DNA from 4 places in the Weizmannia sp. WK01 genome. Region 3 is predicted to be linked to each of the others. Evidence: predicted binding sites of a transcription regulator. Region 3 holds the regulator's gene; each other region holds the start of a gene.

Region 1 (7,556 bases), 1.1 Mb from region 3:
TCCGGCAGTTCCGGCCCCAGAAAATTGGAAGCAAAGAACTGCGTCAAGGCAAAGGACAAGCCTGATACAATAAGCGCCGGCAGCACTTCCATTGCTTTTTTAAAGCCCGCCATGACAATGATGAGATAAAGCGGAATGAACATGGAAATAAGCGGCAATTGTCGCCCGATCATTTTTGAAATTTCCAGTGCAGAAACACCGGTCGGCCCTGCCATCGCAATTACAGGGGACCCGATTGCGCCAAATGCTACCGGTGCAGTGTTGGCCAATAAGCAGATGCCGGCTGCATAAAGCGGATTGAATCCGAGCCCGACAAGCAGGGCAGCGGTAATCGCAACCGGCGCGCCAAACCCGGCACAACCTTCCAAAAAAGCGCCAAATGAAAACGCAATCAATAAAGCTTGCAATCTCCTGTCTTCCGTGATCGATACGACCGAGTTGCGGATCACATCAAACTGGCCGGTTTTGACCGTCAATTTATATAAAAACACAGAATTGATAATGATCCAGGCAATCGGTAGAATCCCATACACAATCCCCTGGGTAGCTGACATAACCGGCAGTACGGCCGGCATTCTGTAAACGATTACAGAAATCAGCAGCGCAATCACCAGCGTGGCAAGGCTTGCAAGATGTGCCGCCATTTTTTTAATGGCGAGTGCCCAGAAGAAAAACAGAATCGGAAAGGCAGCAATCAGTGCGGATAAAAACAAATGCCCCTTAAGCGGAATAAAATTTTGTACGTACTCCAACAATCTCCACTCCTTTTTGAAAAATTTTCTCCAATCCATCCCAATTGCAATTTTTAAGGTCATTAGATGAAATAGTCATCAGATGATAAGGTTTACACGTTAAAAAGTATAAGTATAATAAAAAGAAAAAACAACTCTTTTTTTAAAATTTTTGTTTGCTATTTTTCCGGATTGCTGTTATTCATAAAATATAGAAAAGGGATAAGAGGAGAAAACATGAAATATAAAAAAATTAAACCTGCAAAAATTTATGAACAAGTGGCAAATGAATTGATAGAGATGATCCAAAACGGGGAGCTTAAGCCCGGGGATAAGCTTGATCCGGTGCCACTTTTGGCAGAAAAGTTTTCCGTGGGGAGATCGGCTATAAGAGAAGCGTTAACGTCACTAAGGGCGCTCGGCTATATTGAGCTAAAACAGGGAGAGGGAACGTTTGTCCGTAACTTTGATGCGAGCGGGATTTCGTATCCCATTTCGCAGGCAGTCCTGATGAATCAGGAAGATGTGGCAAATCTGCTTGAAGTCCGGAAGATTCTTGAAGCCGGAGCAGCCGCCACGGCCGCTGTCAAACGGACCGAAGCTGATCTGGAAAGGATAAGGCAGGCGCTCGCAGATATGAAGCGGGCGACGGGGAACGAAGAACTCGGTGAAAAAGCAGATCTTGCCTTCCATCTTGCCATTGTCCAGGCTGTACAAAATCCGATTCTTGCCGGGCTGATGAACCAGGTTGCTGAGACGATGGAGGATGCAATGAAAGAAACGCGCAGAATGCTTCTTTTTTCTGATCCTTCCACATTGGGCGCCTTGTATGAGCAACATGAAAGAATCAGGGTAGCCATCGAAGAAAAGGACAGCGAAAAAGCGCGCAAGGCCATGATCGACCATTTGCAGTTTGTGGAAAACAGTCTAAAGGATTTTCTGCGTTAACCAATCTGTTTTCATGAACGCAAATCCGGCCCTTTTCTTCAGCAGGGGATCTGTTTTGGGGTAGTCCGGCTCCCTTGATATTGGCACCTGAGAATGAGAGGAAATTTAAAGCCTGTTCCGCTTTGAAAGATTTTTCAAGCAGAACAGGCTTTTGTATTGCGCCGATTCGTACGACTTCGGGCTTTCGATGACAGGATAATACCGAAGCACAACAGCTGGAAACATGAGGTGGTGTGAATTTCTCGGCTGATGTTCCGTGTGGATGACAAGGGCATGCGGCCTGGATATACTATTGCTACCTTGTCTTCTTGTCTGATTTCATGCTTTATTTTTTGTGTCACTTTCCTCCGCGCTTTCCCATATACATAGGGTATAGGCAATTTTTCAGCAAATGGAAAGCGGGGTGCGGCGGCGATGAAGCAAATGTTTTCAGCGTTGAGCGGCAAGATTAAAGAAAATGCGATTGATGTGTATATGGACAGCATCGAGCCGGCTGTCCGGGATCCGGTATTTTTCAGCGTCGGCATGCCAAATGGCGGCATGATCCCGAAAAAAGAACTGCAGCGCATCATGAATGAAATCTTTGAGGCAGATCCGGCACGCCTGTATGAGTATTGCAGTGCAAAAGGGTTTGGGCCGTATGTGGATGTTATCTCTAAAACGGAAAATATTCCGGAAAGCTATATCATGGCGACAAACGGCAATACACAGGGGGTTGACCTTGTCTGCAGAATGCTGCTGGATGAAGGGGACGGTTTTGCAATGGAAATGTACACGTATTCCATTGCCTTTTCGGCGGTGCACCAGTACCGGCTCAAGGCGGTCGGCATTCCGCTTGAACAAGACGGTTTGGATGTCGATTTTCTTGAAAAAACATTGCAAACAAGAAGATTGAAAGCGCTTTATATTATTCCGAATGCTCAAAACCCAACCGGCGTCACCACCTCTCTCGAAAAACGGAAAAAACTCATTGAACTTGCTTACCAGTATGATTTTATCATTATAGAAGATGATCCGTACCGTGATCTGCTGTTTCACGGCCGCCCTCCTTCCTTGTTCGAACTCGATCCCTTAAAAGAAAGAACCATATACCTGTACAGTTTTTCAAAAGTTATGGCGCCGGCGATGCGGACCGGCTTTATTCTCGCGCACCCAGCCTTTCTGAAAAAACTTGAACAGTTTAAGCAGGTAACAGACGCCTGCACATCGCCCATGAACCAGATGCTGGCGGGAAAACTCATTTCTTCCGAAAACTGGCCGCAGATTCTTGCAAAACAAAAACACTTTTATGAAAAACGGAAAGACTGGACAAAACGGTTTTTACAGCATATGCACGAGACGGAGCAATGGGAAGGAGCTGAACCGGCCGGCGGGCTGTTTTACTGGATCGATGTCAAAAAAGGTGGTGTAACGGAATGGATGAAAATGGCGGCACAGGACGGCGCCGTGTTTGTGCCGGGTGATGCCTTTACGCTTGAGCGCGGGCGAAACACAAAAATCCGTCTTTGTTTCGCCTACTGCAGTGATGAGGAAATGAAAAAAGGGTTTTCCCGTCTGGAAGAAAGTTTTAAAAAGTGGAAGAAAACAAGCACTTAACGGGGAGGAACTGCAAAAGGGATTTCCGGGCATGTAAAAGTTCCGGGCTCCCGGGTTCTCCAAGCTTACCTGGCTGTTTGTCATTCGTATATTGGGATTTTTTTTTCACGCTCTTTAAAAAGAGGGCGGCGTCTCCTTATCACCCGGCGGTCTTCAATATCCCGTGTATGCCGGAATGTTTTATCAGCGGTATTCAATCCCATGTATCCCTGGAATGTTTCATGAATAGGCGTTTTGGCGCCCTTTACGGCCCGGGCGGCGTTCCTTGAAGCTGCTGAGTTTCGCAAGCTCCTTACCGGTCTTCAAAAGGCAGGCGCAACGGGAGGAAGAAACTGGTGATTCGGTTTTTAACCCACTCCGCTGCTATTTGTGGGTGGTAATTCTTTTCAAACCGCCAGCCGCGCACAAACACGGTATAGGAAAGGTCATTCCGTTTGTAAAAACGCATCTTTTTTCTGCCGGCTTCCCGTTTGACCTGAGCGAGGCAGGATGAAATTTGCAAGAGCATTTGGTCCGTCGCAAAAAGATAAGGCTCTTTAAATTTTAACAGGCTTGCCCGGATCGCTCTCTGGTCCCGTTCCAGCGTCCTTTTGGCAAGCGGCAGGAGGATAAATGCCTCGATCAGCTTTTCTTCTTCCTCGGTTAAGATTTGCGGCATACGGATCACCTGTTTCCATTATATAAACAAACGTACGTTCCTGTCAATGATTACTTGGTTTTAAGGGGATGGGTTGTTATAATAATGTTCATCCTATTACTTAAAAAGGAAAATGAAGAGATGAATGGAAAAGACGGAGATTTTGCGAAAGGCTGTCTGATTGGCATTGGCTTGTCCATTCCGGTATGGGCTTTTGTAATATGGGTTTTGTTCAGGCTGTTTTGAGCGTTCCGTTTTCCACGGTAGCTTTTGTAAGTGCAGGTTACCTTCGCTCCGGCCGGGGGCAGGTGCCGGCACGAATCTGCGGTAGGTAACAGGTTATATTGCCTTTGCTCCCGTTTGAATGGAAAGCTGGTAAAAAACAAAAGCGGTGGCCGGATCACCTTCCATCTAAGCCCCTGGTTATCCGTTGCAGCTATCGGGATCCATTGCCTTCGCTTTTTCCGAATAGACATTTTTTGTTCCGCCAAAGCGGGCAGCCTTTCCACTTTGTTTAGCATATGCAGTTACCGGGTATTTTTACAATAGACAGGCATTGATGCTAAGGAACATCAATCCAACCGGGAGGAGGGCACCAAATGGATTACAACAAGGACAAAAAAGGCGACTCGCCGGAACAACAGGAAAAACAGCATCATCATAAAGACATAGAGCCGGAAAGATCTCCGGTAAAACCGCAGGAAAAGCAAAAATAAAAATTGAAAAGGGCAGGCTCCGGACAACGGGGCCTGCCTGTCTTTATTGTTCCATATTGGTCACCATGTTGTGGACCTTGTCGCGTTCTGCCTGGCTGACATTGAGGTAGTAAATGCCATCAATGGTTGTACTGTTGCCTTTAACTTCATAGTCTGTCGTATTTTGGCGGCAGTCGCGGTAGTTCATCGCGATGTTTTTCATATCATCAAGTGTCAGGTTTGTTTTGACATTGTTCTGGATCGCAGCCAGGATTTCCTGATAACGCGAGAAAGACTGGATGGTCGCCGCTTTGTTAATGACGGCCATAATGACGTCACGCTGGCGCTGGTTACGGCCAAAGTCACCTTGAGGATCAAGGTGGCGCATTCTTACATAACCGAGCGCTTTTTTGCCGGTATCCAATGTAATGTTTCCTTTGGCGTAATAGTAGCCTTTTTTATAATACCCTTCGTCATGCCAGCTGATTTTATTGTAGACGGTTACACCGCCGACAGCATCTACAAGGTCAGCCAATCCTTCCATATTCAAGCGTATGTACTGGTCAAGGTTTAAATTAGCAAATTTGTTTACCGTATCCAGTGCCATTTTTGGCCCGCCGTAAGCATAAGCTGCATTTATCTTATTCAATGTTCCCTTGCCCACGATTTCTGTCCTCGTGTCACGCGGAATGGAGATCATCTGCATGGCTTTCTTTTGCGGGTTCAGTGTAAGAATAATGAGCGTATCGGATCTTCCTACATCTCCGGCCCGCTCATCTACGCCGAGTAAAAGAATGGAAATTGGTTTTTCACTTTTGATTTTTTCAGTGTTTTTCTCGGATGGTTTCACGGATTTGCTGTCATACATTTTATCTGCGGCATTTTGGACAGAATGGTAGACGTAATAGGCGAACCCTCCGCCCCCGATCACGATGATCGCTAAGAGAATCCCGAGTGTGATGAATATTTTCTTCTTCATTTTTTCGACCCTTTTCTTTGAATTTTTTATTTAATCTAATCGCTATCATATCATGGTTTTTCCAAATTGTTAACGGGGATTTTTCGTTTATGCAATGGTCCGGCCTTTCTCTTGTTATTTATGGGGAAAAGAAGAGGAATTGGGCGTGAATGAAATGTAGCGAAAATGGCCGCAAGAAAAACGGTTTGGATTGGGACGCGTGAGGGAACGAAAAAGAGGAGAGGCACGTATGGAGACATGAAAATGCCAGGCCCGGGCGAAGCAGAATAGATGTCTGTTTTGAGTGCAGGCATGAGAAGGGACTGGACGAAGGAAAAAAGGAGCACGCGGCCAAATGCGCCGATTTTTTTCACCTTTTGCCTGCGGGCTTCCGTTTCCCAAGTTTGCATGCATTTTTTCGCACTCTGTTTTACACGGGTGCTTCTGTATTGCTTAAGGCTTTCAATTTCGGTATGATAATGGCACGATATGAGACAGATTTGACCAGAGGGGGGCGCTTGTGGGAGAGCTTTTGAGAAATCGGTTTGTCCGGATGGTATTTGTATCCGCGTTGTTTTTGCAGGTGGGCATATGGGTGCGGAATTTTGCCGTCCTGTTGTTTGTGACAGAAAAAACAAACGGCGACCCGTTTGCCGTTTCCATGATTTCAGTGGCGGAGTTCCTGCCCATTTTCATTTTTAGTTTTATCGGCGGCACATTTGCGGACCGCTGGCAGCCGAAGAAAACAATGGTTTGGTGTGATTTGCTGAGTGCCGTGTCCATTTTTGGCGTCATCGGCGCGCTTGTTTTTGGCTCGTGGCAGTCCGTCTTTTTTGCAACACTGATTTCCTCGATTTTGTCGCAGTTTTCGCAACCGTCCGGGATGAAACTGTTTAAAATGCATCTTGAGGAACGCCTGATCCAGCAGGCAATGGCCGTTTACCAGACCATTTTTGCTGTTTTTATGATTCTTGGCCCGGTGGTCGGCACGTTTGCCTATGAAAGGTTTGGAATCGATTATTCTATTTTGATAACCGGTCTCGCTTTCCTGTTTTCCGCCGCGAGTTTGTCATTTATCCCGAAAGACCAGGCCATGAAAAAGAAGGAAAAAGTGTCGAATATTTTCCAGGAAATGAAGAGCGGGATTCGCTATGTTTTGTCTAAAAAGGAATTGCGACTGCTGGGACTTGGTTTTCTGGCGGCCGGGCTTGGCGTCGGTTTTATCCAGCCGATGAATATTTTTCTCGTAACGGACCGTCTCGGCCTGCCGAAAGAGAACCTGCAATGGCTTGTGATGGTGAATGGCATTGGGATGATTACAGGCGGGGCTTTTTCCATGGCCTTTTCAAAATCTGCTTCACCGCAAAAAATGCTGTTCACCGGTATGCTTGCAAATGCCATTGGGCTTGCGGTAATCGGTGCTTCGACTTCGCTTTGGTTGACACTCGCCGCCGAACTCGTTTCGGGCTTTTTCATGCCGAGCATCCAGATCGGCATTAACACGCTGATCCTGCAAAATACGGAATCCGATTTTATTGGCAGGGTGAACGGCATTTTGAGCCCGCTTTTCACTGGCTCCATGGTGGTGACCATGAGCCTTGCGGGGGCATTGAAGGAATGGTTTTCGATCACGGCTGTTTTCGAACTTGCTGCGTTGTTTTTCATTATCGGGCTGTGCTTTGTTTTTCCAATGTTGAAAACAGGCGTGCCGGGGAATGCAGAATCGAAGGGAGAATAGCGGCAGCAGTGCCCGTTTGCTGCCCGCTGCCGTTAACCGGAAAAATTTGATGCAAATAGGAATGAGCGGCGTGCCCGCGGCCATTCGCTGAAAAAGTCAGTGATCAAACAGCAGTGACAAGTATCTCGAACGCCAGCGAAAAAAATTCGGAGGGCGTGCCCGATCTGTTCGCGTACAAATTAGCCAATCAAAAGGCAATGAGCTGTTTTCTCATTGCCTATATTTTTTACCTTTCCCCATACAATGGCTTGGC
Region 2 (7,556 bases), 360 kb from region 3:
CATATCCGATGCCGTACCCAATGGCCTATCCGCAAATGCCGGCGATGGCCGCGCCAACAGGGTTCACGCAAATACCGGCGATGGCCGCGCCGGCAGGGTTTATGCCGCAGCAGCAGCCGGCATGGCATGAGGGGCAGCAAGTGATGCCAGGTTATGAATGGGAAGAAGAATCCTCTTCGTCTTCTCCTTATCCGTATGGCCCCGGTATGCAAGCGGGGGTTTCTGCGCAACATCCTGCCGCCGCGCCGCAATGGGGAGCGCAGCAGGCTCCTTTATACGGCGCTGCTTCAGAAAGCTCCGCCTATATGCCGCAGTACATGCCGCCGCAAACGATGCCGCAGTACGCCCCGTATCCGCCGCACCAGCAGCCATGCGGGTGCCAGGAGCAACCTTACGGCGGCGTGCAGGAACCGTACGGGATGGCGCCGCAACCGTACGGCATGCAGGAACCATTTGGTGGCATGCCGCAACCGCCATACGGGATGTCGCAACCACCATACGACATGCAGGAACCGTACGGGATGCAGGCCCCGTTCGGATATGACCGGGGCGAAAAAACGGACCAGCCGCAGGAAAAACGGGATCCTTCCGGCGAAGAAGAAAAATAATGGGCGGCCGGAGACAAGAGGGAGACGAAACCAAACGTCTCCTTCTTTATGCGGAAAACAGACTGCAGGAACCGATTGTTGACTGGCGCAGGTTGCGTGACCGGGTATGGCTTATCGGAACAAAGACAAAGAAAGTGATCATGAAGCAATATGGTTCCGATACGCGCCTTAAACGGCAAATGCTGCTTACATCGGAACTGCGGAAAAGCGGTTTCACCCAAACTTGCCGTTTTCTGGAAGATGACAACGACAGCCCCTTTCAAGGCAAAGCTTTTGGGTTTATGGCATACATTGAAGAAGACCCGGCCGGTTTTACCTTCGGGACGGAAGCAGACATCCACGCCGCTTTCCGCCTGTTAAAACAGTATCACGAAAAGACCGCGCACTTTCCGCAAGCCGTAAAAATGGAATTTCCGCGCTTTTTCCAGCTGAGAAAATGGCAGGCGCGGTACCGGACATTTCTGGAAAACAAAGAACAAATTGTCCGGTATTTGCCGGAAACGTATTTTGCCGCGTACGAAAGATGGGCAGCCGAGGCGTTAAACCGGCTTGAGAAAAAACAGCATTTGCTTCACCGTCCGCCGTATTGCATCACGCACGGTGATGTTGCCCACCATAATTTTTTGCGTGCGAAAAACGGGGAACTGTATTTGATTGATTTTGACCTTGCCCGCCTTGCCCCGGCCTGGACCGATGATCTCCAGTTTTGCAACCGGGTTTTGCCCGCTGCTTCATGGTCGCTTGCTGCTCTTGAAAAGTGGGGAATGCTGGACGGTGCGCCGGACAGGGAAACTTTTCTTGAGGCGCTCCTTTACCCGACGGATGTTTTAAGAGAGTGGAACCGGTTTGTTGGAAGCGGCAAAAAAGAAAAAGAGCAGTACTGGCCGCATCTTTCCCTGCTTTCCATCGGGCAATTCGGGGAACGCGCCCGCTTTCAAAAAGAAGTAAAAAGGCGTTTGCAAGCATAACGGAAAAACCTGGACGCTTACGGCCAGCATAATGCTTTTCATCCTCCTTTCGGGCGAGTATGGTATAGTAATAGGGGACTGTATCAGCGCTGTCAGAAAGGAGTGATGGCCATGTCCGGCCATTCCAAATGGAAAAATATTCAAGGCAGAAAAAATGCGCAAGATGCAAAGCGCGGAAAAATCTTTCAAAAACTGGCAAAGGAAATTTATGTAGCGGCGAAAAACGGGCCTGACCCGGAAGCGAACTCAAGCCTCCGCCTAGTCATTGAAAAGGCAAAGGCCGCCAATATGCCGAATGACAATATTAAACGCGCCATCGAGAAAGCAAGCGGCAGCCAAAACGCCGAACATTACGAGGAAATCACATATGAAGGGTACGGGCCGGGCGGCGTTGCCGTCATGGTCAAGGCTTTAACCGATAATAAAAACCGGACCGCTTCCAATGTCCGTGTTGCGTTTTCGCGCAACGGCGGAAATCTCGGCGAAAACGGATGCGTGTCTTTCCTGTTTGACCGCAAAGGCTATCTTGTCATTGAGCGGGAAGGGCTCGAGATAGATGAAGACGGAATGCTGCTTGCCGCGATTGAAGCAGGCGCCGAGGAAATGGAAACGAGCGATGAAGTGTTTGAAATTTATACAGATCCGGAGCAATTCATGGATGTGAAGAAGAACCTCGAGGAACAAGGCTTTACGTTTGCCCGAGCAGAAATTACCATGGTGCCGCAAAACACAATTGCTTTGGATGAAGCGCAAAAAGAAAAGATGGAGCGATTGCTGGACAGGCTGGAAGACGATGACGATGTCCAGGAAGTTTACCATAACGCCGAATGATAATGTCCCAGTCACTTTCCGCACCCGGTCCGGCCGGGTGCGGAAAGTGACTTTTTTGCAGCAAAGCCGGTTAGCCCTGTATCCAACCGGTTACACTGTGGAGAGGGCCCTTGCTGTTTTTAAACCGGCGCACTACGAGAGAGGACCATGCTGTTTTAGACCGGTGCACTGCGGAAAGGGGACCATGCCGTTTTTAAACCGGCTGCACTGTGGCTAAAGAATCGTGCCGTTAAAACCCGGACGATGGTTTCGGCTGGAAATCCGGGAAGGTCGTTAAGAGGCAGCGAGTATTCGAAAAAAAGTGAGCCCGGTATGCCACACGGACACGGATCTGTCTCCGGATGCCGGTTTCCTTCCGCCATGGAAACAGGAAAAGCGCCTCAGCTTTAGGAACCATCCGGCCGGAAAAAAAGGGCAAGACCGGACATTCGTTCCCAAAACGGTTGCGTTCTGTGGTACAATATGGGATAGCAAGTTTTTGAGGAGCGTGTGGGAAGGTTGTACGAATATATTAAAGGCATCATTGATTCCGTGAGCCCGGATTACGTTGTCGTGGAAAACGGGGGGATCGGCTACCGGCTGCTGGCGCCGAACCCGTATATTTTTTCAAAAAGCATCGGGCAGGAACGAAAAATTTTTACATACCAGCATGTGCGCGAAGATTTGATCGCGCTTTACGGTTTTGAAACGGCGGAAGAACGGGCGCTGTTTCAAAAGCTGCTTAATGTTTCCGGCATCGGGCCAAAAGGGGCGCTTGCCATTCTAGCGTACGGGCAGCCGCAGCAGGTCGTTGACGCCATTGAGAATGAAAATGAATCTTTCCTTGTCAAATTCCCCGGTGTCGGCAAAAAAACGGCAAGGCAGATGATTCTTGATCTGAAAGGAAAGCTGCAAGGCCTCGTACCGGAGATGCCGGACGAGGCAGGCGGGGAAAAAGCGGTGCCTGCATCCACCAACCAAAACCTCGAAGAAGCGGTGCTCGCTCTGGCGGCGCTCGGCTATTCGGAAAAAGAAATCGCGAAAGTGGTGCCTGAACTTCCGGAAGAAGTGCTTTCTGCGGATGAATATATTAAACTCGCTTTAAAAGCAATGGTAAAATAATGGAGGAGGGGAGAGCATGGAAGACCGCGTAGTTTCCGGCGAGGCAAACGAACAGGAAGTTTCCTTTGAAATGAGCCTCAGGCCGCAAACCCTTGCGCAATATATCGGCCAGGATGAAGTGAAGCATAATTTAGCCGTGTTTATTGAAGCGGCAAAAGGACGGCGCGAAACACTCGATCATGTGCTGCTTTACGGTCCGCCGGGGCTTGGCAAAACGACGCTTGCCGCCGTGATCGCAAACGAAATGGGCGCGAACATCCGGACGACTTCAGGGCCTGCCATCGAGCGGCCGGGCGATCTTGCCAGCGTGTTAACCGCGCTTGAACCGGGGGAAGTGCTGTTTATTGACGAAATCCACCGCCTGCCGAAAGCGATTGAAGAAGTGCTGTACCCGGCAATGGAAGACTTTTGCCTTGATATCGTAATCGGCAAAGGATCGGGTGCCCGCTCCATCCGCCTTGATTTGCCCCCGTTTACTTTGATCGGGGCGACGACAAGGGCTGGTTCGGTTTCAGCACCGCTGCGCGACCGGTTCGGGGTGATCAGCCGGCTCGAATATTATAACGAAGCGCAACTGGCGGAAATTGTGCTGCGGACAGCCGGCATCCTTGAGACGGCGATTGAGCCTGAGGGGGCGGCGGAAATTGCAAGGCGTTCGCGGGGCACGCCGCGGATTGCGAACCGGTTGTTAAGAAGGGTGCGCGACTTTGCCCAGGTCAAAGGAGACGGAAAGGTAACCCTTGAGATCGCCAATTATGCCCTTGAACTTTTGCAAGTTGACAAACGCGGGCTTGACCATATTGATCATAAACTGTTAAAAGCGATCATAGAGCGCTTCCGGGGCGGTCCTGTCGGGCTCGACACGATTGCGGCCAGCATCGGGGAAGAAAGGGAAACGATTGAAGATGTATATGAGCCGTATTTGCTGCAAATTGGCTTTTTGCAGCGAACGCCGCGCGGCAGGGTAGCGACCCCGCTTTGCTATGCGCATTTTCATATGGAGGTGCCGGAATGAGCGGATTTGGAAAAGTGCTGATGACGATCGCCGTGATTCTTTTTGCTCTCGGCCTGTTGTTGCAGTTTACGAAAATCGGCCGGCTGCCCGGCGATATCCTCATTAAAAAAGGGAACACAACCTTTTATTTTCCAATCGCAACATCGATCCTTTTAAGCGTGATCTTAAGTGTGTTATTATATATCATTGGACGGTTCAAGTAGCCGCAAATGGAATTCAAAACGAAGGGGAAGCAACAATGAAACTCGATTTATTTGATTATGACCTGCCGGAAGAGCTGATTGCCCAAACGCCTTTAAAAAACCGTTCGGACAGCCGGCTGATGGTGCTGGATAAAAAAACAGGGGAAATTGAACACAGCGTATTTAAAAACATTACGCAATACCTGCGCCCGGGGGACTGCCTTGTCCTGAACAATACAAAAGTATTGCCGGCAAGGCTGATCGGCATAAAAGACGAAACAGGCGCAAAAATTGAGGTGCTGCTTTTAAAACAGCTCGAAGGAGACCGGTGGGAAACCCTTGTCAAACCGGCAAAACGTGTGAAAACAGGGACGGTTGTCCGGTTTGGCGACGGAAAGCTTTCCGCCGTTTGTGCGGAGGAGCTGGACCATGGCGGCCGGGTAATGAAATTCCGGTACGAAGGGATTTTTTACGAAGTGCTGAATGAACTCGGAAAAATGCCGCTGCCGCCCTATATTAAAGAACAGCTCGAGGACCAGGACCGCTACCAGACCGTGTATGCAAAAGAACCGGGTTCTGCCGCTGCGCCGACGGCCGGGCTCCATTTCACGGAAGCGTTATTGAAAAAAATTGAAGCAATGGGCGTGAAAATAGTCTATATTACGCTCCATGTCGGCCTTGGCACCTTCCGTCCCGTCAATGAGGAAAATATTGAAAACCATGATATGCATGCGGAATTTTACCAGGTATCAGAAGAAGCGGCCCGCACGATTATGGAAGTAAAAGAAAACGGCGGCCGTGTGGTCTCTGTCGGCACCACCTCCACCCGCACACTTGAAACGGTGGCAAGCGCCCATGGTGGAAAAATTGCCGCCTCAAGCGGATGGACGGATATTTTTATTTATCCGGGTTATCAATATAAAGCAATTGATGCCCTGATCACCAATTTCCACCTGCCGAAGTCGACGCTTATTATGATGGTAAGCGCATTGGCAGGGAGGGAAAATATTTTGCATGCCTACGAGACGGCGGTAAAAGAAAAATACCGTTTCTTCAGTTTCGGGGATGCGATGCTGATTAAATAGTGGAAGGAGCGCATCACTTGGCTGCCATTACTTATGAACTGATCAAAACGGAAAAACATACAGGCGCCCGCCTCGGAAAACTCCATACGCCGCATGGCACCTATGATACCCCGATGTTCATGCCGGTCGGAACGCTCGCCACGGTGAAGACGATGTCGCCGGAAGAATTGAAAACAATGGGGGCCGGCACCATTTTGAGCAATACATATCATTTGTGGCTGCGCCCCGGGCATGATATTGTTAAAGAGGCAGGCGGGCTGCACAAATTTATGAACTGGGACCAGGCGATCCTGACCGATTCAGGCGGGTTCCAGGTCTTCAGCTTGAGCAAGATCCGGGACATTACGGAAGAAGGCGTCCATTTCCGGAACCATTTAAACGGGGACAAGCTGTTTTTGTCTCCGGAAAAATCAATGGAAATCCAGAATGCGCTCGGTTCCGATATCATGATGGCATTCGATGAGTGCCCGCCGTACCCTGCTTCTTATGAATATATGAAACAGTCGGTGGAAAGGACAGCGCGCTGGGCGGAACGCTGTCTCCGTGCGCATGCGCGCCCCGGTGTGCAGGGCTTGTTCGGGATCGTACAGGGTGGCGCGTATGAAGATTTGCGGCTTGAAAGCGCAAATGCCCTTGTGTCGCTCGGCTTCCCGGGCTATGCGATCGGCGGCCTGTCCGTCGGCGAGCCGAAGGACGTGATGAACCGGATGCTCGCATTTACAACACTGCTGCTTCCGTCGGACAAGCCGCGTTACTTGATGGGGGTCGGTTCGCCCGATTCTTTGATTGACGGCGCCATCCGCGGCATTGACATGTTTGACTGCGTGCTGCCAACCCGGATTGCAAGAAACGGCACGGTGATGACATCAGCCGGCCGGCTCGTTGTCAAAAACGCGCAGTACGCCCGCGATTTCCGCCCGCTAGATGAGCATTGCAACTGTTATACATGTCGGCACTATTCACGCGCTTACATCCGGCATTTGATTAAATGTGGCGAAACTTTCGGAATTCGTCTGACCACTTACCATAATTTATATTTTTTGTTAAAATTAATGGAAAATGTAAGGCAGGCGATCCGCGAAGACCGGCTGCTTGATTTCAGGGAAGAATTTTTTGAGCAATACGGATTTAACCGTCCGGATGCAAAAAATTTCTAATACAAGCAACTAAAGAAGGGAGGATTCAGATGGCGTGGGCTCAGTTACTGCCTTTGGTGATTCTGTTTGTCCTGTTTTATTTCCTGCTCATCAGGCCACAGCAAAAGAGGCAGAAAAACATCCAGCAGATGCAGAGCAATCTGGCGAAAGGGGACAAAATTGTCACCATCGGCGGCTTGCATGCAACCGTGGATTCGATTGATGAAAATAAAGTCGTCTTAAGATGCGACAACGGCACGCGGCTGACGTTTGACCGCTCGGCGATCCGTGAAGTAACGGAATCCGTTGCAGCGAAAAAAGCAAAAGTCGAAAGCCAGAAAGCAGACAAAACAGTGGCAGAAAAAAATGCCGGAGAAACGAAATAAAAAAAGCGCCGTGTAATGCGGCGCTTTTTTTTCAGGATTCCCGTGACCTTCCTGAGAAGAGGTTGACCCCTAAAATGCCCCCCATTGCGGCGGCAACAATATAGCAAGCATGGTAAATGGCTTGTTTCACCGTAAAGAGTTCATCATAACCAAGGTACTGGACGAGAAAAACAATCGCTGTGTAGAGGATCCCCGTCAAACTGCCGAGGAGCCACCCTTTCTTTTTTCCTTTTCCGCCGCCGAC
Region 3 (7,556 bases):
TGCTAAGAAACACAAAACCTCAAGCAATCCTAATTGAGGTTGGTTTTGTCGATACAAAAGAGGATGCCGATGTCGTATCTAACAAAACGGATGCTATCGGCAAAGCGATTGCAGAAGGTATTTTGAATAGATCGATCATGGCATCAAAAAATCCTTCAAAATCTAAGACAACAGCGGAGGAAATATATAGGGTGCGCAAGTCGGCTAACGATGCAAAAAGCCAAAAAGGTGCGTTTGGGGACAAATCCAATGCTATTGCTTGCGCTAAAAAATACGGATATAGCGTATACGATGAAAAAGGCAATAAAGTATATTCTGCAGCACCGAATACCTATACAGTCAAACGTGGTGATTCGCTTTGGCGGATAGCTAAAGATCACAATACTACTGTAGAAAAGCTTAAAAAACTCAATCACATTTCCGGTGACCTAATTCATCCGGGGAAAAAAATTAAATTGAAATAATAGAAGGTCCCATTAAAGACAAATCAAAAGCCCTCGCGTTTGCGGGGGCAAATTTGTACGACTGGCATCCAATATGAAAAATGAAAAGAGGTTATCCTGCGTATTTAATCTAATTTAGATAGTTTAAGTGTCACATGCTCGTTTTTCCCTAATCTTTGTGTCCCGGTATTGCTGTCGCCAGGAACTGTTTCAAATTCTCCATTATCATTTTTCTGTAATAAATCAGGGGCTTCAAAATCAATGTTCACTTTTTGCGGTGTTTTATCCTGATTCTCGAACTTGATAAATATGAATCCTTTGTTAATGACCGGGCCGCCATAAGTAACTCCCGCCTTATTTTCCTCATTGGTCATGTGGTCGATATCATCCCCAATTTCTTCAGCTGTATCAGTTATGATATCAATCTTTGTCCCCGAATAGTCAATGAATTTACCACTTTTGGTGTTATCTCCCTTTTCAAGAAAAAGAAGCCCTTTTTCACCATCCGGATTTGTTGCAAGCTTTACTGCGTAATTAAGAATGAAAGCTTTATCCTTGCTCTCCCCAAAAATAATCTGATACATGCCGTCATTAGTGGGCCCATTTAAATACTCCCCGTTAATCTTATACTCCCCTGAATTTTCATCTACAAAGGTAGTGTTTTTTTTGGCAGCAACCAATATGTCGGATGTCGTTTTAGCTACTGGCTTTTTTTCTGTTTCTGCGGTCTTGGCTTTAGATTCCTCTTTGGATGTTGAATTTGATTGTGTTGCGTTTCCCCCGCAGGCTCCCAAGCCAAATGTTAATAACCCTGTAATTCCAAAAATTAATGCCTTCTTCATTCTTCTTCCTCCTCGTATTTTTATTTTTAAATTTTCAAGGTCATGACCAAAATCATGACCAAAAAATGACCAAAATCATTTGAAAAGTATTGATTGATTTTGAAAGTGGAATCTAAAAACTTCCTTATTTATATGGATTATCAAAAATGATGAAAGTAAAAAAATGTAAAATACATGTTCCGCACACAAGTCCACCAATGGGAACGCGACCAGTATATCGAAATGTATTAAGCAAGAAACCCCTTGAAGCGTAAGGCTTTGAGGGGTTTTTGTTTATCGGGCATTTTTGCGTCGAACGCCCAGAAAAACAAAATGCCCATTAATTGCCCCGATTTTTCCTTCGAAAATAGATTGGAAGCCCAGAAATCCTCAAGTGTCACAGGCATTTTTGCCATCAAACTCGCATATGCTCTATTAAAAAAGAAGCAGCCGAAACTGCTTCTTTTTGATCAGTGCACCATTTGCCTGTACAGCCCGATGACAACGCCGAGAATGGTGACGTTTTTCAATATGATCGGTTCCATTGTCTGGTTTTCAGGTTGCAGCCGGAAGTAGTCTTTTTCCTTGAAAAATCTTTTTACTGTCGCTTCATTTTCATCTGTCATAGCGACCACGATATCTCCGTTGTTTGCCGTCTGCTGGGAGCGGACAATCACATAATCGCCGTTTAAAATCCCGGCATCCACCATGCTGTCCCCTTCAATTTCCAGCATGTAGACGGACTCGTCAGACGGGACAAGATGTTCCGGAAGCGGAAAATACTCTTCAATATTTTCTACAGCGGTAATCGGTATGCCTGCTGTTACTTTTCCGACAACAGGCACATTGACAACATTTTGGGCCGGTATTTCTTCATCATGGTCCAAAATTTCAATCGCTCTCGGCTTTGTAGGGTCGCGCCTGATCAACCCCTTGCTTTCAAGCCTTGCGAGATGGCCATGGACAGTTGAACTGGAAGCAAGTCCGACTGCCTGGCCGATTTCCCGCACGGAAGGGGGATAACCTTTTGTTTTTACTTCATGCTTGATGAAATCAAGTATCGCCTGTTGCCGTTTTGATAGTTTTGCCATTCTATTCACCTCGTCACAGTTTTGTTTGGCACCCGCGCTGCGTATGGGGACGTTTACGGGAGGAATGCCATTATTTGCTATTATTATATCACATTGCAGCAGATAAAACAAACGTAAGTTCGAAAAAATGTTGACGAAAAACAGGCGTTCGTTTTATAATAGAACTGGTGATTGGACGAACGAATATTCGCGGGAGGAAGATGGAGATGTCACGATTATGGAAAAAGTATAACTATGTTATGATTTTAGCAGGGCTTACGCTTGTTTTCGGATTTTTCATGATTGGAAGTCTGCGGGATCCATCCCCACACTATATCAAAATCAGCGTCACAGAGGGCGATACGCTTTGGAACATCGCCGGGCAGTATGCGGAAAAGGGCAAAATGTCGAGGGAAGCATTTATCAGCTGGGTTGAGCGTCATAATGATATTGACGGCAACATGATCAAAGCCGGCGAAAAAATTGTCATTCCAATAGAAAAAAATGAATTCAGCGATGATAATAGGGAACTTGCGATGAAATCACAACGGGAGACGAAAAAATGAAAGTTGTTTTATATTGCAGAGTAAGCACGGAAAAAGAAAGCCAGGAAACTTCCTTGGCGAGGCAGCGGGAAGAGCTGGAGAAGCTTTCGGATTCCCACGGTTTTCAAGTGGCCGGGGTGATCTGTGACCGGGCAAGCGGCTATGACCTGGACAGGCCCGGCATCCTTGATCTTCTTGATACGATTGAAAATGAAAAGATTGACGCCGTACTGGTGCAGGATGAAACACGGATCGGAAGAGGAAATGCAAAAATTGCATTGCTTCATTTTTTATATAAAAAAGGGATTAAAGTATATTGTTATGCGCAAAACGGAGAATTGGAGCTTTCGGAATCTGATTCAATGGTGCTGAAAATTGTCAGCATGGTTGAAGAGTATCAGCGAAAGCTGCATAACTTAAAAATTAAAAGGGGAATGGAGCGTGCAGTCAAAAACGGCTACCGTCCGGAAAAAAATTTAAAAGGGAAGCGGAATCCGGACGGCAGGGAGCGAAAGGAAGTGCCGGTTGAAGAAATTATCCGCCTGCGGGATAACGGCTTGACTTTTCAAGAAATTGCTGCGACTATGCGCGGTTTCGGCTACCAAGTTTCAAAAGCAACCGTCCACCGGCGTTACAGGGAATATATGGAGGAAACGGGGCATGATAAATAGTATCAAAACCGTTTCACGGGTGCGCTTTCGTTGCAGGCGGGTCCATATTTTAGTAAGATGGCATCAATTACGGATAAAAGGAGAGAAAATATGCTTTCAAAAGAAAAAATGGCAAGGATTAACGAATTGGCGAAAAAAGCGAAAACCGGCGCCCTGACAAGTGAAGAAGCAAAGGAACAGTCAAAATTGCGAAGCGAGTATTTGCAGGCGTTCCGCTCTTCATTCAGAAAAACGATTGAAAATGTCCGTGTGCTTGACCCGGCTGGCCAGGACGTTACCCCGGAAAAAATTAAGCAAATTCAAACAAAAAGAAAGCTGCACTAAAAAGGAAACCATCCTGCTTTTTTCTTACAAAATCCATACAAAATGGTAAAAGAGTTGTGTTATGGGTTTCACTTGCCTTAATATAGAGTTGTAACCCATGAAGAAAGGATGTTAACAGATGTTTGATAAAACGGACGAACTGGCAGTCACAACAATCCGAACATTGTCCATTGACGCCATCGAAAAAGCAAAATCCGGTCATCCGGGGCTTCCGATGGGGGCTGCACCAATGGCATACACCCTCTGGACAAGATATTTGAACCATAATCCGGAAAACCCGCACTGGTTTAACCGGGACCGTTTCGTATTATCCGCAGGGCATGGTTCCATGCTGCTCTATAGCCTGCTCCATTTATCCGGTTATGCATTAAGCATGGATGATATTAAAAATTTCCGGCAATATGGCAGCAAAACCCCGGGTCATCCGGAATACGGGCATACGGAAGGCGTGGAAGCAACGACCGGTCCGCTCGGGCAGGGGATTGCCATGTCAGTCGGAATGGCGATGGTAGAACGGCATCTGGCGGCTGTATACAATAAAGAAAATTTCCCTGTCATTGACCATTATACATATGCTTTATGCGGAGATGGCGACTTAATGGAAGGCGTATCTGCCGAAGCTGCTTCATTGGCGGGACACTTAAAATTGGGACGTCTCATTGTATTGTACGATTCCAATGACATTTCCCTTGACGGCGACTTAAATAAGGCCTTTTCCGAAAGTGTTGCCGACCGGTTTAAAGCATACGGCTGGCAGTATTTGCGGGTTGAAGACGGGAATGATATGGCACAGGTCGCAAAAGCGATCGAGGAAGCAAAGGCGGATACAAGTCGGCCGACACTCATTGAAGTGAAAACGATCATCGGTTACGGTTCTCCAAACAAATCCGGGAAATCGGCTGCCCACGGCGCCCCGCTCGGAGAAGATGAACTGAAACTAACGAAAGAAGCGTATAAATGGACATTTGAAGAAGACTTCTATGTTCCGGATGAAGTTTACGCACGGTTCCGTGAATTGGTTGTGGAAAATGGCGTGAAAAAGGAACAGGAGTGGGCGTCCCTGTTTGAGGCCTATGAAAAACAATACCCGCAGCTTGCGGCTGAACTAAAACAGGCGATAAAAGGCGGGCTGCCGGATGGATGGGACAAGGACATTCCGGTCTATGAAGAAGGCAAAACCCTTGCCAGCCGTGCGGCAAGCGGGGAAGTGCTAAATGCCGTCTCCAAACATTTGCCGTCTTTGTTCGGGGGATCTGCAGACCTTGCCGGATCCAACAATACGCGGCTGAAAGAAGACAAGGACTATATGCCGGATGCCTATGAAGGGCGCAATATTTGGTTCGGTGTCCGCGAATTTGCGATGGGCGCAGCCATGAACGGTATGGCGCTTCATGGTGGTGTCCATGTATACGGCGGCACGTTCTTTGTTTTCTCGGATTATTTGCGTCCTGCCATCCGCCTAGCTGCTCTTATGGGCCTTCCGGTAACGTACGTCTTTACGCATGACAGTATCGCTGTCGGGGAAGACGGTCCGACACATGAACCGGTTGAACAGCTTCCTTCTTTAAGAGCGATGCCGGGCTTGTCGGTCATCCGCCCCGCGGACGGCAATGAAACGGCGGCTGCCTGGCGCCTTGCTCTGTCATCTGAAAACCATCCGACAGCGCTTGTTTTGACGCGCCAAGGGCTGCCAACCTTGAAAGGGACGTCTGAAAAAGCGTTGGAAGGCGTTTCAAAAGGTGCCTATGTCGTGTCCCCTGCACAAAAAGAAACGGCTGACGTTCTCCTTCTTGCCAGCGGGTCGGAAGTCCATCTGGCTGTGCTCGCGCAACAGCAATTGGCGGAACAAAAGATTGATGCTGCTGTTGTCAGCATGCCGTCATGGGACCGTTTTGAACAGCAAAGCAAAGCATACAAAGAATCCGTATTGCCGGCACAGGTGAAAAAACGCCTTGCCATTGAAATGGCTTCACCATTCGGCTGGGAAAGGTATACCGGGGATGAAGGCGATATTTTGTCGGTTAATACGTTTGGCGCCAGCGGAAACGGTAAAACCGTTATGGAAAAATACGGATTTACCGTTGAAAATGTTGTGGCACGTGTAAAAAAATTATTGGGCATGTAATCGTTCCGGGCCTGCTTTTGCGGTATTCGCGAAAGCAGGCTCATTTTTTATGCAGGAAGGGTATAAGAAAAGGGGGACTAAAAGTGCGGGGGCTGAGCTGAATGGCTTTTCCCTTGGATGCTACCGCATAATCGGCAGCGCGTTGATGTATTTACGCTTATTTTCTTGTCTGTACATGCAATCAAATGTTTCAAATTCATTTTTTAAATTTTGTTACAACAAACGACAACTTTTTTGAGGCCCGTCCATTATAGTGAAGGTAACAAAGTTGCGGGAGTGAGATCATATGCGGTCCTATTCTATCTATCTGATAAAAGAGGAGTTTGCACAATATTATTACGGCAGGGAACGAATGTTTTTTAATCTTTTTCACCAGTATGCGCACGTTTCCGGAAGTTTGAAAAATGTCCTCAGCAGACAGATCCATTATATTACAAAGCCGATTCCGCTCTTGTCTGTCCATCATGTCTTGCAGCCGTTATTTTCTGACACCAGCAACATGACGAAAACAGGCGCTTGCCAACTTCTTTCAAAGAAAGAGGGGCAGGTGCTGGAAGTGACCATAGAAGAAAGAATGCTCCAGCTGAACGTATACGGGAGTTATGATACAGAAACCGCCGTTTTTGAAATTCTGAGGAACTTTAAAGGAGATTTGCTTGCAATCGATTATGACCATAAACGATTCGGCTGGATAAAACCGGTTAAAGAAAGAAAATTCGTGTGAGAAGAAAACAAGTATTGTATAATTCAAATGGATTTAGTACACTGTATGTGAGTGAAGGAGGTATATTATGATTTGGGTGTTCGTTCTTGTAGCCCTAATTGCTCTTTTGGCAGGCGCAGCAATCGGGTTTTTCATCGCCCGTAAATATATGATGAATTACCTGAAGAAAAATCCGCCGATTAATGAACAAATGCTGAGAATGATGATGATGCAAATGGGTATGAAGCCGTCTCAAAAGAAAATCAATCAAATGATGAATGCCATGAACAAACAAATGAAATCTTAAGCTGGGCGACCGGCTTTTGTGGTATATCCATCACCATTGTTAAGCTTCTCACGATTCTGTAAACCACTTTTTCTGCCAATTTTCTGCACAGAAAAGGTGGTTTTTGATTTCATGTTCCATTTTTATGCTTTTTACGATGTTTTTTCTCTTTCAATCAGTTTATGTTAAAATGAAAATGAGCCGGGATGGGGAGTGAACCGATGGCTGATGTAACTGTATGGCTGTCTTTCGGGGCAGGTTTCATGAGCTTTATATCGCCTTGCTGCCTGCCGCTTTATCCTGCTTTTGTTTCTTATATAACAGGCGCTTCTGTCAGCCGGTTAAAAAGCGGGGGCGGCATGCGGGAGTGGAAAAGTATCCTGCATACCGTTTGGTTTCTCGCGGGATTTTCCACTGTTTTTATTGCATTGGGGTTTGGTGCTTCCTGGATCGGGAGTTTTTTTATCCGTTACCAGGATGTCATCCGGCAGCTCGGTGCAGTCGCGCTCATTTTTTTTGGGCTGCTTGCAGCGGGCATTTTTCATCCGGGGATCTTTATGAAGGTGTA
Region 4 (7,556 bases), 160 kb from region 3:
TGCGACGCCTTGATGGCTTTCCGGATTAAAAGATTGCTCGTATCCGGGTTTTCTTCAAGAAAATAAGAAAGGTGTTCCGAAACAATCGTATCAACTGCAGAGCGGGCTTCACTTGTGCCAAGTTTCCCTTTCGTTTGTCCTTCAAATTGGAGCAGTTCTTCCGGAATGCGGACGGAAATAATGGCGGACAGCCCTTCGCGGATATCCGTCCCTTCTAAGTTTTTATCTTTTTCTTTTAACAGCCCGGTTTTTCTTGCATAATCGTTCACGACGCGCGTCAATGCCGTTTTTGCCCCGGCTTCGTGCGTGCCGCCGTCTTTCGTGCGCACGTTGTTCACGAAAGATAAAATGTTTTCCGAAAAGCCGTCGTTAAACTGAAACGCAAATTCCGCTTCGATTCCGTTTGTTTCCCCCTCGATAAACACAACCGGATGGAGCACTTCTTTTCCTTCGTTCAAGTACTGGACAAAGGCTTCAATGCCGTTTTCGTAGTGGAACAGATCATGCCGCCCGAAACGTTCATCAGTGATTTCAATTTTTAACCCTTTTAAAAGAAAGGCCGATTCGCGCAGCCGTTCGCATAATGTATCGTAGTTAAAAGTGATGGTGCTAAAAATGGACGGGTCGGGTTTAAAATGGATCGTTGTGCCGGTCTTATTGGTTTTCCCGGTTTTCTCGAGCGTTGTTTCCGGTTTGCCGCCGTCACGGAAACGCTGTTCATACACGTAACCGTCGCGATGTATGGTAACAACAAGCCATTCCGACAGGGCATTGACGACGGACGCGCCGACACCGTGCAGGCCGCCGCTCGTTTTATAGCCGCCCTGCCCAAATTTTCCGCCGGCGTGCAAAATCGTCAAGATCACTTCTGTCGTCGGCTTACCGAGCTTGTGCATCCCGACCGGCATGCCGCGCCCGAAGTCCTGGACGCTGATGCTGTTATCTTTGTGAATGTTGACGATGATATGGTTTCCGTACCCGGACAACGCCTCATCCACCGCATTGTCGACGATTTCATAGACAAGATGGTGCAAACCGCGCGCATCGGTCGACCCGATGTACATGCCCGGCCTTTTCCTTACGGCCTCCAGCCCTTCCAGCACCTGGATTGCATCATCATTATATTCCAATATATTTTGTTTCTTCGCCACATCTATTCCCCTTTCAATTGCAAAGCACGTGCACCGGCGTTCATAAGAACAAATATTCGTTCTCATTATAACATCATTTGCCGTTTTTATCATACTCATTTTAACGATAAAACGGAATTTGTAAAAGGGCATGCGGAAATGACGGGAACGGGAGGGGCAAAGCAACGGTTATAAAAACTTCTCCAGTAAACGGCCGTTTTATTGGGAAAATATAAAGAAAGCAAGCGCCCTTTAAGCTGGCGCCTGCTTGAAAAAGCCTATTTTGTCAGGGCATGTTCCACTTTAATGCAGCGGTTCATCACAACGGTATAGCCTTTTTCTTTTAAAAACCGGTATGCTTCCTCGTTTTCGATGCCGAGCTGCGCCCAGAAAACGTCCGCATCGATTTCATCAAACTCCCGTGCCAGCTCCGGCAAATATTCGGGCCGCCTGAAAATATCCACAATGTCCACATGGCCTTCGATATCTTTTAAGCTCGGGACAGCCTTTTCCCCGAGAATTTCCGTTGCTTTCGGATTGACCGGAATAATCTCATAGCCGGCATCCTGCATGGCTTTGGCTACCGTATAAGATGTTTTTTCCGGGTTATTGCTCAAGCCAACCACTGCAATTCGTTTTGCTTTTTGTAAAATTTCCCTGATTTCTTCCCTGCTCGGATTTTCGATTGCCATTTGATCAACACCTCTCCTCGTATAATAAGTTTAAATCCAAAGTGGATGTCAATTTCCAGTTCATTCTGCTGCTCATTGACAAGTGAATATAAGATTTTGTATTCCGGGCTCGCCCGGAATACAAGTTCGGACTTGGACGCTTCGCGATGTTCCCGGATAATGGTCTTAGGATCGTTTGGGTCAATGCTTCCCCTCCTTGTAGCCTGACTACTCGAAAAGTCTGCATCCCCAGGTTCTTGCTTGAACGTCTAACCCGTAGGCCGTTCCTCCGGATCTCCGTGCTGGAAATGAGCAGTTCCAGGCAGCCCACGGCCCGGATGAGTTCTCATACGCGAGGCTGACAGATCGGCAAGCCATCTGGGGATATCCCGAAGCGTCCGATTCCATCGATCCCAATACAGAGAGGAGGAAATCATATGCCCTTATTTGTCGGTATTGACGTGAGCTCCAAAAACCTCGATGCCTGCCTGATGGATGGAATGGGGGAAACGTTGGCCACCCAAACGGTGACAAACAATCTTCCCGGTGCCTCTGAGTTAAGAGACGCCATCCTCCAACATGCGGAGGCGGATGACACCATCCAGATCGCCATGGAGGCCACATCTGTGTATAGTTGGCACCCGGCAATGTTTTTCCATGAAGATCCCGAGCTGAAACAGCGTCGTACAAAGGTGTTTACCCTGAATCCGAAGCTGGTGAGAAATTTCAAAAAGGCTTATGCCGAGATGGACAAGACCGATCCCAAAGATGCCTGGGTAATTGCGGACCGCTTGCGTTTCGGGAGATTGCCGAAATCCGTGATTCAGTCAGAACAATACCTTGCCCTTCAACGGTTAACACGGATGCGCTATCACCTGATTCAAAGTTTAACCCGGGAACAACAGGTATTTTTGAATCATCTGTTTTTCAAATTCAGTGCCTTTAACCTTGAAGTGGATACACCGGTCTTCGGCCATGCCATAACGGAATTTTTGCTTGAGGCCTATAGCCTCGATGAAATTGCCCAAATGCCTCTGGAGGACTTAGCGATGTATCTCCAGACCAAAGGCCATGGCCGCTTTAGCGATCCCAAGGATTTGGCCGCATCCATCCAAAAAGCTGCCCGGTCCTCTTACCGGCTTTCTAAATGTGTGGAGGATTCGATTGACTTGGTCCTGGGCAGTTCTATTGAGATCATCCGGCATCTTAAACGCCAAATCAAGGATTTGGATAAGGCGATTGCCCGCGTTCTTGATGGAATCCCGAATACCCTCCAGACCATTCCGGGAATAGGCCCGGTGAGCTGTGCTGGGATTCTCGCTGAAATCGGCGACATTGAGCGCTTTGACGACCAAGCCGCGATCGCAAAATTTGCTGGATTGTTCTGGCCCCGCCACCAATCGGGTGATTTTGAGGCTGATGACAAAATGCTTGCGCGTACAGGCAATCGTTATCTCCGGTATTACCTGGTTGAGGCTGCCAATCTGGTCCGGCGACACGAACCTGAGTACCGCGCCTTTTACCAAAAGAAATATCGTGAGGTGCATAAGCACTCACACAAACGCGCCCTCGTCTTAACGGCAAGAAAACTGGTGCGCCTGATCGATGCGCTGCTCCGCAACGATCAAATTTATGCGCCGAAAAAGAAGGTGACGCGATGAGGTAACCAGGTAACCATCATCGATAGCCTGAACTTGAAAACTTCCAGATTATTCCAATTATCTGGAGGCTTAGTTCAGTATTGCCATTTTTACGACATAGAGCCAACAAAATTTCCAATTCACTTGTTTTTAACCCTTGACATCACACCGTAGGACTTTCTTGTACTTTCGCCAGTCTGATCCCAACTTAAACATTCGCTTGATCTTTTCCAATTCCTGCTCGGTTAGAAAATCTGCACGGAATCGGCAAAAAATATTCCTCTTTCCTTTAAGAACATGCTACAATAAGCATAGATTTTTTCCAAGGAGTTTTGTACATGAATATTGTCCTGATGATCCTTTTGGCTTACCTGCTCGGCTCAATCCCGACAGGCCTGATCGTTGGTAAGCTTTTTTACGGTATAGACATCCGCGAACACGGCAGCGGAAATCTCGGTGCGACCAATACGTTCCGTGTGCTCGGGTTCAAAGCCGGCAGTGTCGTAACAGTGGTGGATATTCTGAAAGGGACAATCGCCACCTTATTGCCCCACTTTTTTGGCCTGGAGCATACGGTGCACCCGCTTTTAATCGGGATGATCGCTGTTATCGGCCATATGCTTCCGGTATTTGCCAAATTTAAAGGCGGCAAAGCGGTGGCAACTTCCGCCGGCGTTGTTCTTGCCTATCAATGGCCATTGTTTGTCATGGTCATCATCGTTTTTTTGATTACATTAAAATGGAGCAAATACGTTTCGCTTTCTTCTATCATGGCGGCTGTTTTTGGCATCCTGTATACGCTCATTTATATGATTGTAACACATGACTGGCCGCTGTTCGTCATCGTTCTGGCGCTTGCCTCTTTCATTATTTACCGCCATAAAGCCAATATTAAGCGGATTAAAAATAAGACCGAGCCAAAAGTCAAGTGGCTGTAAGGCAGCCATTGTTTCTAAATCTGATGTTTCCTATAACCCGGGGCCGGTAAACGAAGGCAAAAGGTTAGGGAAAAAAACGTGCTTTGGTCTATAATGAAAATGTAAAAGGCAGTTGGAAGGAAGTGGCGGCATGAAAATGCACATTACAGATGAGGCAGTAAACTGGTTTAAAAGGGAACTGGAACTGGACGACGGCGAGTCCGTCCGTTTTTTTGCCAAATACGGCGGCTCCACGCCTGTCCAACACGGGTTTTCACTTGGTGTTCAAAAAGACGTTCCCGACGATCCGGTGGCGGCCGTTGAACGGAACGGCCATGCTTTTTTCATTGAAGGCACGGACGAATGGTATTTTGACGGCCATGATTTGTATATCGGGTATGACCCGAAACGGGATGAACCGGTATATGAATATAAAAAAGGTTAAAACCGGGATCATCCGGCAGCTTTTGCTTTTTTGCTGCCAGTGATGCCGGTTTTTCATTTTAAAAATTTTTTTACTTCCGCAAGGCGCCCTTCTTTTTGCAAAATTTCTCGCTGCTTCCTGCCAAGCAGGTCGAAATGGCTGTAACCGTCTTTACGGACATGAATCCATTCTTTTTTCAGCTGGTAGCGTGCTCCCCATGCAGCGAGTTTCTCCAGATCTTTACAGCCGACTTTTGTGACCGATTTTGCGCCGGGGAAACGGTCGTCCAGCCAAAAATGCGTTAAAAACGCAATCTCCCCGCGGTCAATCGCCGCTTTCCACGCTTTAAGCTGGTTGCGGTGTATGCCAAAAGCCAAATCCATCCCCCCGCTTTATGATTTTTTTGCTTTTTCATATGCTTCATGCCATTTTGGGTAGAGGCGGCGGAACGAAACCGGTCGGAAGCTGTCTTTCTTTACGCAGACATGTGTTGAACTCGCGGCCACGGCAAGGTCGCCGGTTTCTGTGTAAATCTCATAGCCGTACGTTACGCGCAGCCCGTCATATGCATCGACCCATGTTTTTACGGTCACTGTTTCCCCGTAACGGGCCGGTTTTTTGTATGAAATTTGAATATCGATGACCGGCGACAAAATCCCGTCTTTTTCCATATCCGCATAACGGAAGCCAAGGTCTTCGATTAATTTCGTCCGCCCCACTTCCATCCAAATCAGGTAATTGGCGTGGTACACAACCCCCATTTGGTCTGTTTCTGCATACCGCACTTTGACTTCTGTTTCTGATACAAACATCCCGGACACCTCTTTCATATGTACAGTCAATTTTATTTTAGCATAAAGAAAATTCCCCCTCCTAAAAGGATGCCTGATACGGGGCCGGGAAAACTTCGGATGCACGCATGGTCGCAGCAAAAGGAGAGAAAAAACGGCCTTTCCGAGAGGGAAAAGGCGTGGTTCCAAAGAAACGCTGCTGTTTTCCGTCGAAAGGCCGTTTTCGTTTATTGCTGCTGTTTGTATGCGGCTTCGTCTTTTACCTCGGTTCTCATCGCTTCGAGGCTTTCACGGCGCCGCTCATTTTTTTCCTTTATTTGTTGGATTTGCGTTTCATCGCTTGTAACGGCAAGCGATTCTTCCGCGCTTTCCATGTTTTCGATCGTATTGTGGATCATGTTTTGCAGTTTTTCCACATTATCGCTGCGGTCGTCCGGTTTCGGTCGGTTATGCGCCATTGTGTTCTCCTCCTTCGGCTGTGAAAGCTACTCCCCTTTTGTCTGTATCACCTGGGCGTGCTGTCCCGAACGGTCCTGCATCTTCTTCCCCTTATTGCCGGAAAATCCGCGCGGCTGCGTGCCAAGATGATCGGGAACGAAATATTTGCTTTTCTTGTTTGGGTTGCCCATCATATCTCCCCCCTCCTTATACATTTTCCCCAGGAGGAAAGCGGATTATGATTCACAAACAGTGGCTTATTCTGCTAATTTCATCTCGTGTTTCCGGTCCAGCCGTTCTTCTATCCGCATCAGCGCATCCCTGTCGCGCAACAGTTCCTGTTTATTTTCGGCAACAAGATCCGAAAGGGTCTTTTTATGGGTTTTTCTCATATTTGCCACTCCTTACAAGTATTTTTACTTAGTATGGGCAATTATGGGAAAAATTATAAATTTGATTCAAAAAAAGCTGCGGCTTTGGCCGCAGCTTTTTTAAACATTATGATTTTGATTTCACTTCATTTTTGGACTGCTGTAGTTTTTCGCGCAGCACCATTTGCAGGATGCCGCCGTGGCGGTAATAGTCAATTTCTACATCGGAATCGAAACGGACAAGCGCTTCAAATTCCGTTTTCTTCCCGTTTTCGTCGGTAGCCGTCACTTTTATCCAGTCATGCGGTTTAACATTTTCGTCAATATGGACATCAAATGTTTCTTTGCCGGATAAGCCGAGTGTGTCGGCATTTTCCCCTTTTTTGAACTGCAGCGGCAGCACGCCCATGAGAACGAGGTTGGAACGGTGGATCCGTTCAAAGCTTTCCGCAATCACGGTTTTAATGCCAAGCAGGTATGTGCCTTTTGCCGCCCAGTCGCGCGATGAGCCCATGCCGTAATCTTTGCCGGCAAGAACCACAAGGCCGGTGCCGTTTTCTTTATAACGCATGGCTGCATCATAAATCGACGTCACTTCATTCGTCGGCCAGTAAGTCGTGTAGCCGCCTTCCGTACCCGGTGCAATTTGGTTGCGGATGCGGATGTTGGCAAATGTTCCGCGCATCATGACTTCATGGTTGCCGCGACGGGAACCATAAGAGTTAAAGTCACGCGGTTCGACTCCTTTTGACAACAGGTATTTTCCGGCAGGGGTGTCTTTGCCGATCGCACCTGCAGGCGAAATATGGTCCGTTGTCACCGAATCGCCGAATTTGCCGATGACGCGCAGGCTCGACAGCGGCTGTACTTCGCCCGGTTCAGGCGAGAGATTTTCAAAGAACGGCGGATTTTGAATGTAAGTCGATTCTGCATCCCATGTATACAACGGTTCGTCGCTCGTTTCGATCGCATTCCACCGTTCATTGTCGGTAAAGACGTTTTCATATTGTTTGCGGAACAGTTCCGGCGTGACGACTTTTTGAACATTTTCTTTGATTTCATCCGCTTGCGGCCAAATATCCTTCAGGTAGACGTCTTGGCCGTCTTTGTCTTTGCCGATCGGGTCATGGTTTAAATCGATATTCACCGTTCCTGCGAGCGCATAAGCAACGAC

Evidence for each region. The regulator LexA, encoded in region 3, represses DNA repair genes until DNA is damaged. The targets are predictions, from matches to a motif close to CGAACATATGTTCG.
Region 1: the regulator LexA is predicted to act here: its motif matches at 3,961-3,974, upstream of OF158_RS03450 (YhjD family protein).
Region 2: the regulator LexA is predicted to act here: its motif matches at 2,829-2,842, upstream of ruvA (Holliday junction branch migration protein RuvA).
Region 4: the regulator LexA is predicted to act here: its motif matches at 1,197-1,210, upstream of parE (DNA topoisomerase IV subunit B).

The regions. Positions count from the first base shown of each region.
Region 1 covers NZ_CP109616.1:745,537-753,092, forward strand. The annotation lists gene OF158_RS03435 (L-lactate permease) at 1-752, opposite strand, end outside; gene OF158_RS03440 (FadR/GntR family transcriptional regulator) at 969-1,679, shown strand; gene OF158_RS03445 (aminotransferase-like domain-containing protein) at 2,094-3,275, shown strand; gene OF158_RS03450 (YhjD family protein) at 3,568-3,933, opposite strand; gene OF158_RS03455 (LCP family glycopolymer transferase) at 4,672-5,586, opposite strand; gene OF158_RS03460 (MFS transporter) at 6,086-7,303, shown strand.
Region 2 covers NZ_CP109616.1:2,229,404-2,236,959, reverse strand. The annotation lists gene safA (SafA/ExsA family spore coat assembly protein) at 1-608, shown strand, start outside; gene OF158_RS10710 (aminoglycoside phosphotransferase family protein) at 608-1,576, shown strand; gene OF158_RS10705 (YebC/PmpR family DNA-binding transcriptional regulator) at 1,688-2,407, shown strand; gene ruvA (Holliday junction branch migration protein RuvA) at 2,906-3,508, shown strand; gene ruvB (Holliday junction branch migration DNA helicase RuvB) at 3,525-4,523, shown strand; gene OF158_RS10690 (DUF2905 domain-containing protein) at 4,520-4,726, shown strand; gene queA (tRNA preQ1(34) S-adenosylmethionine ribosyltransferase-isomerase QueA) at 4,762-5,790, shown strand; gene tgt (tRNA guanosine(34) transglycosylase Tgt) at 5,808-6,947, shown strand; gene yajC (preprotein translocase subunit YajC) at 6,977-7,312, shown strand; gene OF158_RS10670 (TIGR04086 family membrane protein) at 7,344-7,556, opposite strand, start outside.
Region 3 covers NZ_CP109616.1:1,869,043-1,876,598, reverse strand. The annotation lists gene OF158_RS08740 (N-acetylmuramoyl-L-alanine amidase) at 1-464, shown strand, start outside; gene OF158_RS08735 (hypothetical protein) at 569-1,285, opposite strand; gene lexA (transcriptional repressor LexA) at 1,735-2,355, opposite strand; gene OF158_RS08725 (cell division suppressor protein YneA) at 2,562-2,900, shown strand; gene OF158_RS08720 (YneB family resolvase-like protein) at 2,897-3,550, shown strand; gene OF158_RS08715 (DUF896 domain-containing protein) at 3,641-3,874, shown strand; gene tkt (transketolase) at 3,993-5,999, shown strand; gene sirA (sporulation inhibitor of replication protein SirA) at 6,286-6,723, shown strand; gene OF158_RS08700 (YneF family protein) at 6,788-7,009, shown strand; gene OF158_RS08695 (cytochrome c biogenesis CcdA family protein) at 7,210-7,556, shown strand, end outside.
Region 4 covers NZ_CP109616.1:1,713,746-1,721,301, reverse strand. The annotation lists gene parE (DNA topoisomerase IV subunit B) at 1-1,151, opposite strand, end outside; gene OF158_RS07975 (CoA-binding protein) at 1,409-1,822, opposite strand; gene OF158_RS07970 (IS110 family RNA-guided transposase) at 2,239-3,462, shown strand; gene plsY (glycerol-3-phosphate 1-O-acyltransferase PlsY) at 3,780-4,379, shown strand; gene OF158_RS07960 (HesB/YadR/YfhF family protein) at 4,510-4,803, shown strand; gene OF158_RS07955 (hypothetical protein) at 4,857-5,159, opposite strand; gene OF158_RS07950 (acyl-CoA thioesterase) at 5,175-5,594, opposite strand; gene tlp (small acid-soluble spore protein Tlp) at 5,801-6,031, opposite strand; gene OF158_RS07940 (acid-soluble spore protein N) at 6,059-6,202, opposite strand; gene OF158_RS07935 (FbpB family small basic protein) at 6,269-6,403, opposite strand; gene acnA (aconitate hydratase AcnA) at 6,510-7,556, opposite strand, start outside.